3 regions of the Sphingomonas sp. AC522 genome follow, and region 3 is predicted to be linked to each of the others. Evidence: predicted binding sites of a transcription regulator. Region 3 holds the regulator's gene; each other region holds the start of a gene.
What was found. The regulator LexA, encoded in region 3, represses DNA repair genes until DNA is damaged. The targets are predictions, from matches to a motif close to GTTCCNCNCTTGTTCT.
Positions count from the first base shown of each region.

Region 1: the regulator LexA is predicted to act here: its motif matches at 1,938-1,953, upstream of uvrA (excinuclease ABC subunit UvrA).
Region 2: the regulator LexA is predicted to act here: its motif matches at 1,250-1,265, upstream of ACZZZM_RS04415 (ImuA family protein).

Region 1 covers NZ_OZ409836.1:3,360,641-3,363,915, reverse strand. Annotated here, with positions in the region: gene uvrA (excinuclease ABC subunit UvrA) at 1-1,926, opposite strand, end outside; gene ACZZZM_RS16840 (hypothetical protein) at 2,043-3,275, opposite strand, start outside.
Region 2 covers NZ_OZ409836.1:862,577-865,851, reverse strand. Annotated here, with positions in the region: gene ACZZZM_RS04420 (M3 family metallopeptidase) at 1-1,172, opposite strand, end outside; gene ACZZZM_RS04415 (ImuA family protein) at 1,304-2,050, shown strand; gene ACZZZM_RS04410 (Y-family DNA polymerase) at 1,968-3,275, shown strand, end outside.
Region 3 covers NZ_OZ409836.1:2,650,174-2,653,448, reverse strand. Annotated here, with positions in the region: gene bla (subclass B3 metallo-beta-lactamase) at 1-232, shown strand, start outside; gene ACZZZM_RS13245 (EF-hand domain-containing protein) at 290-919, shown strand; gene lexA (transcriptional repressor LexA) at 953-1,630, opposite strand; gene ACZZZM_RS13235 (molybdopterin molybdotransferase MoeA) at 1,688-2,872, opposite strand; gene ACZZZM_RS13230 (hypothetical protein) at 2,997-3,275, opposite strand, start outside.

The DNA.
Region 1 (3,275 bases), 710 kb from region 3:
GGCGTTGTGGACGGTGAGCTTCTTGCCATTGCCCTTGCGGCGCTTGTCCGGGAGCGGGACCGAGCGGCGGCCGGCGAGATAGTCGGCGGTGATGCTGTTCTTGTTGGCGAGGACTTGCTCGAACGTGCCCTGCGCGACGATCTCGCCGCCATGGACGCCGGCGCCGGGGCCCATATCGATGACGTAATCGGCGGTGCGGATCGCGTCTTCGTCATGCTCGACGACCAGGACGGTGTTGCCGAGATCGCGCAGACGGCGGAGCGTCTTTAGCAGCATGTCGTTGTCGCGCTGGTGGAGGCCGATGCTGGGCTCGTCTAGGACGTAGAGCACCCCCGAGAGGCCCGAGCCGATCTGCGATGCGAGGCGGATGCGCTGGGATTCGCCGCCGGAGAGCGTGCCGCTGGTGCGGTCGAGGTTGAGGTAATCCAAGCCGACATTGTTGAGGAAGCCGAGCCGCTCGTCGATCTCCTTGAGGATCGCGCGGGCGATCTCGCGCTGCTGATCGGTGAGGGTGGCGGGAAGCTTCTGGAACCAGGCGAGGGCGTCGACCACCGAGAGGTGCGTGGCGTGGCTGATGCTTTCGCCGGCGATCTTGACCGCCAGCGCCTCGGGCTTGAGGCGGGCGCCGTGGCAGGTCTCGCAATGCTGCGAGCTTTGGTATTTGCTGAGCTCCTCGCGCATCCACGCGCTTTCGGTGGAGAGCATGCGGCGGTTGAGATTGCCGATCACGCCTTCAAAGGGTTTCTTGACGTCGTACGACTTGCGGCCGTCGACGAAGGTCAGCGTGACCGGCTTGCCGCGGGTGCCGTGGAGGATGGTGTAATGGACTTCCGCGGGGAGGTCCTTCCACGCGGTATCGAGGCTGAAGCCGAACTCGCGGGCGAGGCTGCCGAGCACCTGCATGTAATAGGGGCTGGGCGGATTGGACTTGGCCCAGGGCACGATTGCGCCCTTCTTGATGGTCAGTTCGTGATTGGGGACGACGAGGTCTTCGTCGAACACGAGCTTTTCGCCGAGGCCGTCACAAGCGGGGCAGGCGCCCTGGGGGGCGTTGAACGAGAAAAGGCGCGGCTCGATCTCGGCGATGGTGAAGCCGGATACGGGGCAGGCGAATTTTTCGGAGAAGACGATGCGGTTGGCGGGGATGCCGGCATTCTTCATCGCGCCGGCATCAGTCGCTTCGTTCTCGCGGCCGGGAGCGACGGTGTCGACCAGATCGACATAAGCGAGGCCCTCGGCGAGCTTGAGCGCCTGCTCGAAGCTTTCCGCGAGGCGCGTGCCGATTTCGCCGCCGACCACGAGGCGGTCGACGACGACTTCGATGTCATGCTTGTACTTCTTGTCGAGCGCGGGGGCGTCCTCGATCAGATACATCTCGCCATCGATGCGGACGCGCTGGAAGCCGGCCTTCTGCCACTCCTGCAGCTCCTTGCGATACTCGCCCTTACGGCCGCGGACGACGGGGGCGAGGAGGAGCAGACGGGTGCCCTCGGGGAGGGTCAGGACGCGATCAACCATCTGGCTGACGGTCTGCGCGGCAATGGGGAGCCCGGTGACGGGCGAATAGGGAATTCCGACACGGGCCCAGAGGAGCCGCATATAATCGTAGATTTCGGTGACCGTCGCGACCGTCGAGCGCGGGTTGCGCGAAGTGGTCTTCTGTTCGATCGAGATTGCAGGCGAGAGGCCCTCGATATGATCGACATCGGGCTTCTGCATCAGCTCGAGGAACTGGCGGGCATAGGCCGACAGGCTCTCGACATAGCGGCGCTGGCCCTCGGCATAGATGGTATCGAAGGCGAGCGAGGATTTGCCCGAGCCCGAAAGGCCTGTGATGACCGTCAGCGTATCGCGCGGGATGTCGATGTCCACGCCCTTGAGATTATGCTCGCGCGCGCCGCGGACGGAAATGGTGGTGAGTGCCATGCGGTAATTCTGTTCCAGATTTGTTCGCGGCTTGCAAGCGCCCGGCGAAGGCGCCCAGATGGGTATCAACGGCGCGCGCGACAAGCGGTTCAGAACAGAGATGAATTCGCGGGACCCTATGGTACGGGCGTATCGAAGGTGACCGAGAATATCTTCCACGACTGCGGCTGGTCAGCGGAATTGAGCATAGTGCGCAACACGACGGTGCCAGATGCTTTCCAGGGCCGACCAACGGTACCGCCGGCCGCGGTCAGCTTGACGTCGGCGATGAGTACCTTGCCATTGCCCTCGTCTTCGATGACCCGCTCCTGCGCGGCGCCGACCGTGACCGTAAGCGGGCATAGGGGGCTGTACGTGTCGGCGAATGTGGTGATGTAGTCTGATGCCGTGGCACGCGACCATGTGCCCTGCGGAACACCGGTTGCGCAGAGCTGTTTGAAGAAGGATTCGGTGGTAGCGAGAGCACCGTTCAAATCATGGCTCGTCGCGGAAGGGACCGGAGGGTTAGCCTCGGGCGTGGTCTCCGTAATTGGTTCGAGATCCGTCGTGGACTGGGGAACGGGCACGCGGTTCACCCAGAGCTGCGCAATGTAGAGGCCCCAAATTGCCGCGCCGATGCACGCCGCCGCGATGATCCCGGCGGTAACCCCCAACCAGAACCGGTCCGGTCGCTCGGGCGGAAAATCCAGCGCCAACGATTGCGGCTGGGCCGAAAAACTGGGGCCGCCTCCCTTGGCACTCGACGCCGATTTCCGCTTTTGCGCGGGCGGGCGCTTCGGGGGAGGCGGGGGCGCGGGCGGTTGCCATGTGCCGACTTCCTGCGGCCTGACCACTTTTGCCTTGGTCATCAGCATTTTGGCAGGTTGGGCGCCGATAATCAGCGTGTGGTATTTCTGGAATTGCCAGCCCTTTTGCGCCCATTCGAGATACCGGGCGGCGAGCGCATCGTCGACGTCCTTGCCCTCGATGAAGATCAGTCCGCTGCCGACACGAGACTTGCCGGCAGCAGTCAGGCCGCCCGCGGGAAGGGCCTGTATCGAATCACTCAGCAAGCGGGCGCTTTGCGGGATTGCGATGCTCGCCGGATCGATATCGAGCAGCCCGACAGTCTGCCGATCATCGGGGACGAATTTCTCGCGGAAGGCCCCAAACACCTGGACCAGATATTCGAGGGCCGCCGCGGGATCGACCAGGGAAGCGCGCAACAGGATGCCCGCGCCGATAAAGTTGCTCCTGCGGTCTGAATTGAAAGCTTGGGCGTGACGGTAGATTCCGATCCAAGTGAAAATCTCGTCCTGATAGCTGTAACGCGCAATCTTGAGCGCTTCGCCCCCAGGCGGAAGGACCAG
Region 2 (3,275 bases), 1.8 Mb from region 3:
GGCTTCACTTCATTCTCATCGAGATCGTAGCGCGCCTTGCGGACCTTCTCGGCATAGAAGCGATAGTCCCAGGGCTCGATCCTGATGCCGGCGCCTTCCTTGTCGGCGACCGCCTGCATGTCGGCGACTTCTTCGAGCACGCGAGCGCGGGCCGCGGGCCAGACCGCCATCATCAGCTTCATCGCATTGGCGGGCGTTTCCGCCATCGTATCGTCCATGCGGTAGAGCGCGTGGTTCTTGAAGCCGAGCAGCACGGCGCGCTGCTGGCGCAGCTTTAGGATCTCGGCGATCACGGCCTTGGTGTCGTTGGCGTCGCCATTGTCGCCACGGCCGACAAAGGCGCGCCAGATCTTCTCGCGAAGCGCGCGGTTGGTCGAATTGGTGAGGAAGGGCTCGACGGCCGAGCGCGTATTGACGACCGCCCATTTGCCGGGAAGCTTGCGCTCGTCCGCTGCGGCCTTGAGCGAGGCGACATAGCTATCGGGCAGGCCGGCGAGGTCCGCCTGGCTTTCGAGCACGATCCAGCTTTCCTCGTCCGCCAGCACCTTGCGGCTGAACTCTGCGAACGCAGTCGACAGCGCCTGGTTGAGTCGGCTGACTTCGGCGCGCTGGGCGTCGGTGAGCGCGGCGCCGCGGCGCACGAAGCTGCGATAGGTGCGGGTGAGCAGGCGCAATTGCTGCGCGTCGAGCTTGTCGGAGGCGCGATTGTCGTACGCCGCTTTCACGCGGGCGAAGAGCTTGGGATCGAGATACAATTCGTCGTAGAATTTGGTAAGCCTGGGGCTCCATTCGCGATTGATCTCCTGCACTTCCTTGCTCGCCAGATTGGAGATGTAGACGCCCCAGGCGGCCTGCACCCGGTCCATAGTCCCGCCCATATTTTCCATCGGCAGGACGACGCTCGAGAAGCTCGGCGCGGTCGTGGCGTCGCGGATCGCGAGCACGTCGCGTCGCAATTCCGCCATCGCCGTCTCGAACGCCGGCGGAAACATCGCCGGCGCGAACTTGTCCCATGGCGGCGTGCCGCCATAACCGCCGGGCCAGGGCGCGAGCAGCGGGGATGCATCAAGCGCGGCGGTCTGTGCGGAGGCCATCAGGCTGCCCAGGAACGGCGCGGAGAGAAGGCTTGCCGAGCCGAGAAGGGCATGGCGGCGGGAAAGGCGGGGACCCATGGGGTGCGGCTCCGTGATAGGGGAATAAGGCACCCTAGAGCGAATGCGATGAATGGCAATTGACTCGCGGCCCCATTGGAACAGAATAGGAACATTCCCCGTTCCCGAGTCGTGAGCATCGAGTATCTCAAGTGGCCGACCCCGCTATTCTGAAGCAATTGCGCGAGACGCTCAACGGTCTGGAGGGCAGCGGTTTCCGCCGCCGCCCGGTTTTGCCGTTTGGCGTGGAGGCGCTGGATTCGCGGCTGGTCGGCGCGGGGCTGAGGCTCGATGCGCTGCATGAGGTCGCGGCGGCAGGGCCGGACATGGCCGAGGATTGCGCGGCAACTTTGTTCATGGGCGGGATTGCGGCACGCGCCTGGGGGCCGGTTCTGTGGGTGGTGCGGCGACGTGATCTGTTCGCGCCGGGGCTCAGCCAAGTTGGGCTCGATCATAAGCGACTGATCTATGCCGAGGCGCGTGACGATGCCGAGTTGCTCGCAGTTATGGAGGAAGCGCTGCGCCACCGCGGGCTGGGCGCCGTGATCGGCGAAGCCAAGCGCGCCGACATGACGGCGACGCGACGGCTGCAACTCGCGGCCGAAGGCGGACGCACGATCGCCTTGCTGATGAAGCGCCATGCCCGCGAGGGGTCCGATCCGATCGCCATGCCGTCTGCCGCGGTCACCCGCTGGCGGATCGGCTGCGCGCCCTCGACTCCACTGCCGGTGGAAGGCGTCGGGCGGCACCGCTGGCGCGTCGAGCTTGCTCGGCAAAAGCAGGGCGAAGGTTTCACTCAGATTTTGGAGGCATGCGATGCCACGGGTCGCTGCGCTCTACCTGCCGAACTGGCCGATCGATCGGCTGCGGCGGGCAGAGCAGCGCGCCGCGCCGCCTGAAGCGGCGCGCGTCCCCAGCCTAACCCCTGCACCGCGCAATGGCGGATGGCGCCCTGGCGCGCGCTGGGCGCGCGACGATGTGCCTCCCCTGATCGTCGAGGATCGGAACATTGGTGTAATTCCCTTGATTACCTCGATACGCGAAGGTGGCCGGCTCGAGATCGCCGCTGTCTGCCCGCATGCCCGTGCGCTGGGCTTAATTCCCGGCATGGCAGTCGCTCAAGCGCGCGCGCAGATTCGGGGGCTGGATATCCGCCCTGCCGCTATCGATGAAGACCGCGCCGATCTGATGCGGCTGGCGCTGATGCTGGCGCAACGTTGGGCACCGACTGTGGCGATCGAAGGCGATGATACTCTGTTTATCGACCTGAGCGGCCTTGCCCATCTCCATGGCGACGAGGCGGCAATGGCGGCATTGCTACGCCGGATGCTTGCCCGGTCAGGCTTTACCGCGCGTATCGCCATCGCAGATACACCCGGTGCGGCATGGGCATTGGCACATCATGGTCAGCCAGCCATCTGCCCCCCGGGCGCGCATGCGGAAGCGCTTGCACCTTTAGGGATTGAGGCCCTCAGGATCGAGCCCAAGACTGCCGAATTGCTCCAACGGCTTGGCGTCACGCGAATTCAACAACTGGCAGAAATGCCTCGTGCGCCTTTAGCCAAGCGATTTGGCGCTGCGCTGGTAACCCAGCTTGAACGCGCGCTCGGGCGGTTGCCCGAACCGCTGCATCGCGTCGTCCCCGAAGCGCCTATCGCAATAGTCCAGCGCTTCGCAGAACCGATCGCCACGCCGGAGGCAATCACGCATTGGCTGAGCCAACTCGTCGGTCGCCTATGTGAAGCGCTTGAGGCTAGGTGGCTGGGCGTCACGCGCATCGAATTGTTGGCGGACCGTATCGACGGCGTTCCTCAGCGTATCCGCGTGGGGCTCGCCCGCCCAAGCCGGGACGAGGCGCATCTGCTGAAACTCCTGACGCGACGGATCGAGGATGTGGAGCCCGGCTATGGGATCGACGCGCTAGCGCTGCATGTCCGGCGCGCCGATGTGCTCGGACCCCGAGCGATAACCGAACGGCTCGAGGAGGAAGCCGCACCCGATATTGCGCCATTGATCGACACACTCGCAACGCGCATCGGCTTGCCCCGATTGTGGCGGATGCAGCCAATCGAAAGCGATGTGCCCGAACGATCGGCAGCGCGGATGGCCGTGCTTGACGCCCCC
Region 3 (3,275 bases):
GCAAGGCTATGATACGGCGGCCAGCGACTTCCGGGCGACGTTTGCCAAATTGAAGACGCTCAAGGCCGATATCTTCCTCAACTTCCATCCCGAGGGGTTCAGCATGGAGGCGAAGCGGCAGCGGCTAGTGGCGGGCGATGCGCGGGCGTTCGTCGATTCGGGCGAGCTGCAGCGCCGCGTTGCGGCGGCCGCGGCGGCGTTCGAGGCGGAACTGGCCAAGCAGAGCAAATGACTGTGTCCGGACAAGGTTTTGCTTTTCATGACCGGCGGCGCGTGGCTGATTGAGGCCATGACGAGCAAGAAGAGCGAGACCATCGAGGTTCGGCTGCCATTCGCGACGAAGCAGGCTTTTGCCGAACGGTGCCGGATCGAGGGCATCACCGTGAGCGCCGCGGTGCGCGGGTTTGTCGATGCGCGGTTGGCGCGGCGGCCTTCGCCGCTGGTCCCGCTGGCGGTTTTGGCGGCAATCGTGGCGGTAGCGATCGTAACTCCGGTGGCTTCGGCGCCGGACTTTTCCGCGGGGTTCGAAGCGCTGGACCGCAATCGCGATGGGGTGTTGGTCCAGGCGGAACTGGCCGGGGAGACCTCCGATTGCACGCTGGCGCTACCCTTGCGGCGGGAGCGCTGGGCTGGCGGAGCGCGGCACTTCGCCGTCTGCCAGCACCGTCCGCACTTCGCGGCGCTGGATCGGGACCATGACGGACTGGCGAACCGGGCGGAATATACCGCGGACCGGAAGGCATTTTATCGCCGGGGATATGCAGCGCTGGACCGCGATGGCGACGGCAGCTTGGATGCGGCCGAATATGCCAGTGCGATGAAGACCCGCTTCCTCGATCCTGCTCCGAAGCTCGCCTCGTTTGTAGAGCTCGACCGCAACCGCGACGGGCAGGTTAGCTGGAACGAATATCTGCGCTGAGGGCGGCCGCCGGAACCGCCGCCCGCCAGCGGATCAGTAGCGCCGCAGCAGACCAGCGAGCTTGCCCTGCACGCGCACCTGATCGGGGCGATAACGCTGCGGGTTATAGTCGCGATTGGCGGGGTCGAGACGGATCATCGCGCCTTCCTTCCGGAAATATTTCAGCGTCGCCTCGGCATCGTCGATCAGCGCCACGACGATTTCGCCGTCACGCGCAGTCTCGGCGCGGCGGATCAGCGCGTAGTCGCCATCGAGGATGCCGGCCTCGACCATGGAATCGCCGGCAACTTCAAGGGCATAATGCTCGCCCGAGCCGAGCAAAGCCGCGGGGACGGGGAGCATCGTCGCGCCTTCCAGCGCCTCGATCGGAGTGCCCGCGGCGATGCGGCCGTGAAGGGGAATCTCGACCACGTCGTTTGCCGGAACGGGAGGCGTGGAAGATGCGGACGCCGATGTCTGCACCGGTGCCACGGCCGCCTTCCCGGTTGCGCCACCGCGCTCGGGAGTCTTGAGAACCTCAAGTGCGCGCGCGCGATTGGGCAGGCGGCGGATAAACTCGCGTTCCTCGAGCGCCGATATCAGCCGGTGCACGCCCGACTTGGATTTGAGGTCGAGCGCCTCCTTCATTTCCTCGAACGAAGGCGAGACTCCGGTCTCGGCGAGGCGGTCGGCAATGAAGCAGATCAGCTCGTGCTGCTTGCGCGTGAGCATCCGAATTCTCCCGTCTAGAACAGACTGGGAACGTTTATGCAATGTTCCGCGTCCCTGTCAAGCGAGATCAAGGATTTCCACCGAGTCGCCGATTTTCGCCGCCGGAGCATGCGGCGCGCGGACGATCAGACAGGCGGCGCGCGCAAGCGTTCGCAACATCGAACTGTCCTGGATCGTCGAGGCGAACGCCTGGCCATCGCGCAATTCGGCGCGCAGATAGTCGCTGCGGTGATCGTTTGCAGGGAGCGGCTCGCCCAGCGTGACGGTGCGGGTTTGGGGCTGTGGATGCGCGGCGCCGGAGAGATAAGCGATTAGCGGGCGGACGAAGAGCAGGGTGGTGACGAAGGCGGAGACGGGGTTTCCGGGCAGGCCGACCAGCAGGGCGTCACCCAGCCGCCCGGCCATCATCGGTTTGCCGGGGCGCAGCGCAATCCGCCAGAAATCGATAGTGCCGCCCGCCGCCTCCAGCGCGGGCCGGACGAGATCGTGATCGCCGACCGATGCGCCGCCGCTGGTGACCAGCAGATCGGCGCGCACGGCGCGGAAGGCGGCTTCGAGCGCGTGCTGGCGATCGGGGAGGATGCCGAGATCGATGATCTCGACGGGCAGGCCGGCGAGCTGCGATGCGAGCATCAGCCGGTTGGTTTCGGGAAGCTGGTCCTGAGCGAGCGGTGTGCCGGGCGCGACCAGCTCGTCGCCCGTTGCGGCAATGGCGACGCGGACCTTGCGGCGGACGGCAAGGGTGCCGTACCCGGCCACGCCGGCAAGCGCGACGCGGGCGGGGGTGAGGCGCTCGCCGGTGCGGATCAGCGTGTCGCCCGTGGTGAAGTCCAAGCCTTGCCGGCGAACATTGCGGCCGAATATGGCGGGGCCGTCGCCAGCGAGCGACAGTTGCGCGCCGTCCCGCGCCGCCTCTTCCTGGACCATGACCGTATCGGCGCCCGCGGGCATGACCGCGCCGGTGAAGATGCGGACGGCCTGACCCGGCTCGACCTGGCCCGCAAAGGCCCGGCCGGCGGCGCTTTCGCCGATCACGCGCCATGGTCCGGGCAGGTCGGCGTGGCGGATGGCGTAGCCGTCCATCGCCGAGAGATTGGCGGCGGGCTGGGTGCGGAGTGCGGCGATATCCTCGGCGGCCCAGCGGCCTGCGGTTTCGGCGAGGGGGATGCGCTCGATCGGGAGCGCGGGTGCGAGCGCGAAGAGGCGCTGTTGCGCTTCGGCTACGGGAAGGAGGGCGGGCATCACGCTCGATTAGGGGAGGGTGGCGATAGACGAAAGGGGTGGCTTGCGCGCTGGACGTCGGGCTCGGATGCGCGGCGAAGCGGCGCGAGCATCGTCGGAGCTGGACTGGCCTTCAATTGAGTCGCTAGCGCTCGGCTTTTCCTAGCGTGCCACTGGCCCGCCAGGCGCTCGCGATAATCGCCACCATCAGCATCATCGATCCGAAGCCGATGGCTATCTGCACGGCGATTATGAGAAGTGCCTCCCACCCCTCTTGTGCACCATGGATGTCAGGCGACGCCTTGTTCACTACGCCGATCGCGTAGTTCGCTCCGATGAGCATCCAGCGATGTCCGCGGGTGCCGGAGAGGATCTGCAGGGGTGAGACAATTGTCCGGGTCGTGGCCTGTGCAAGAGGCCATGC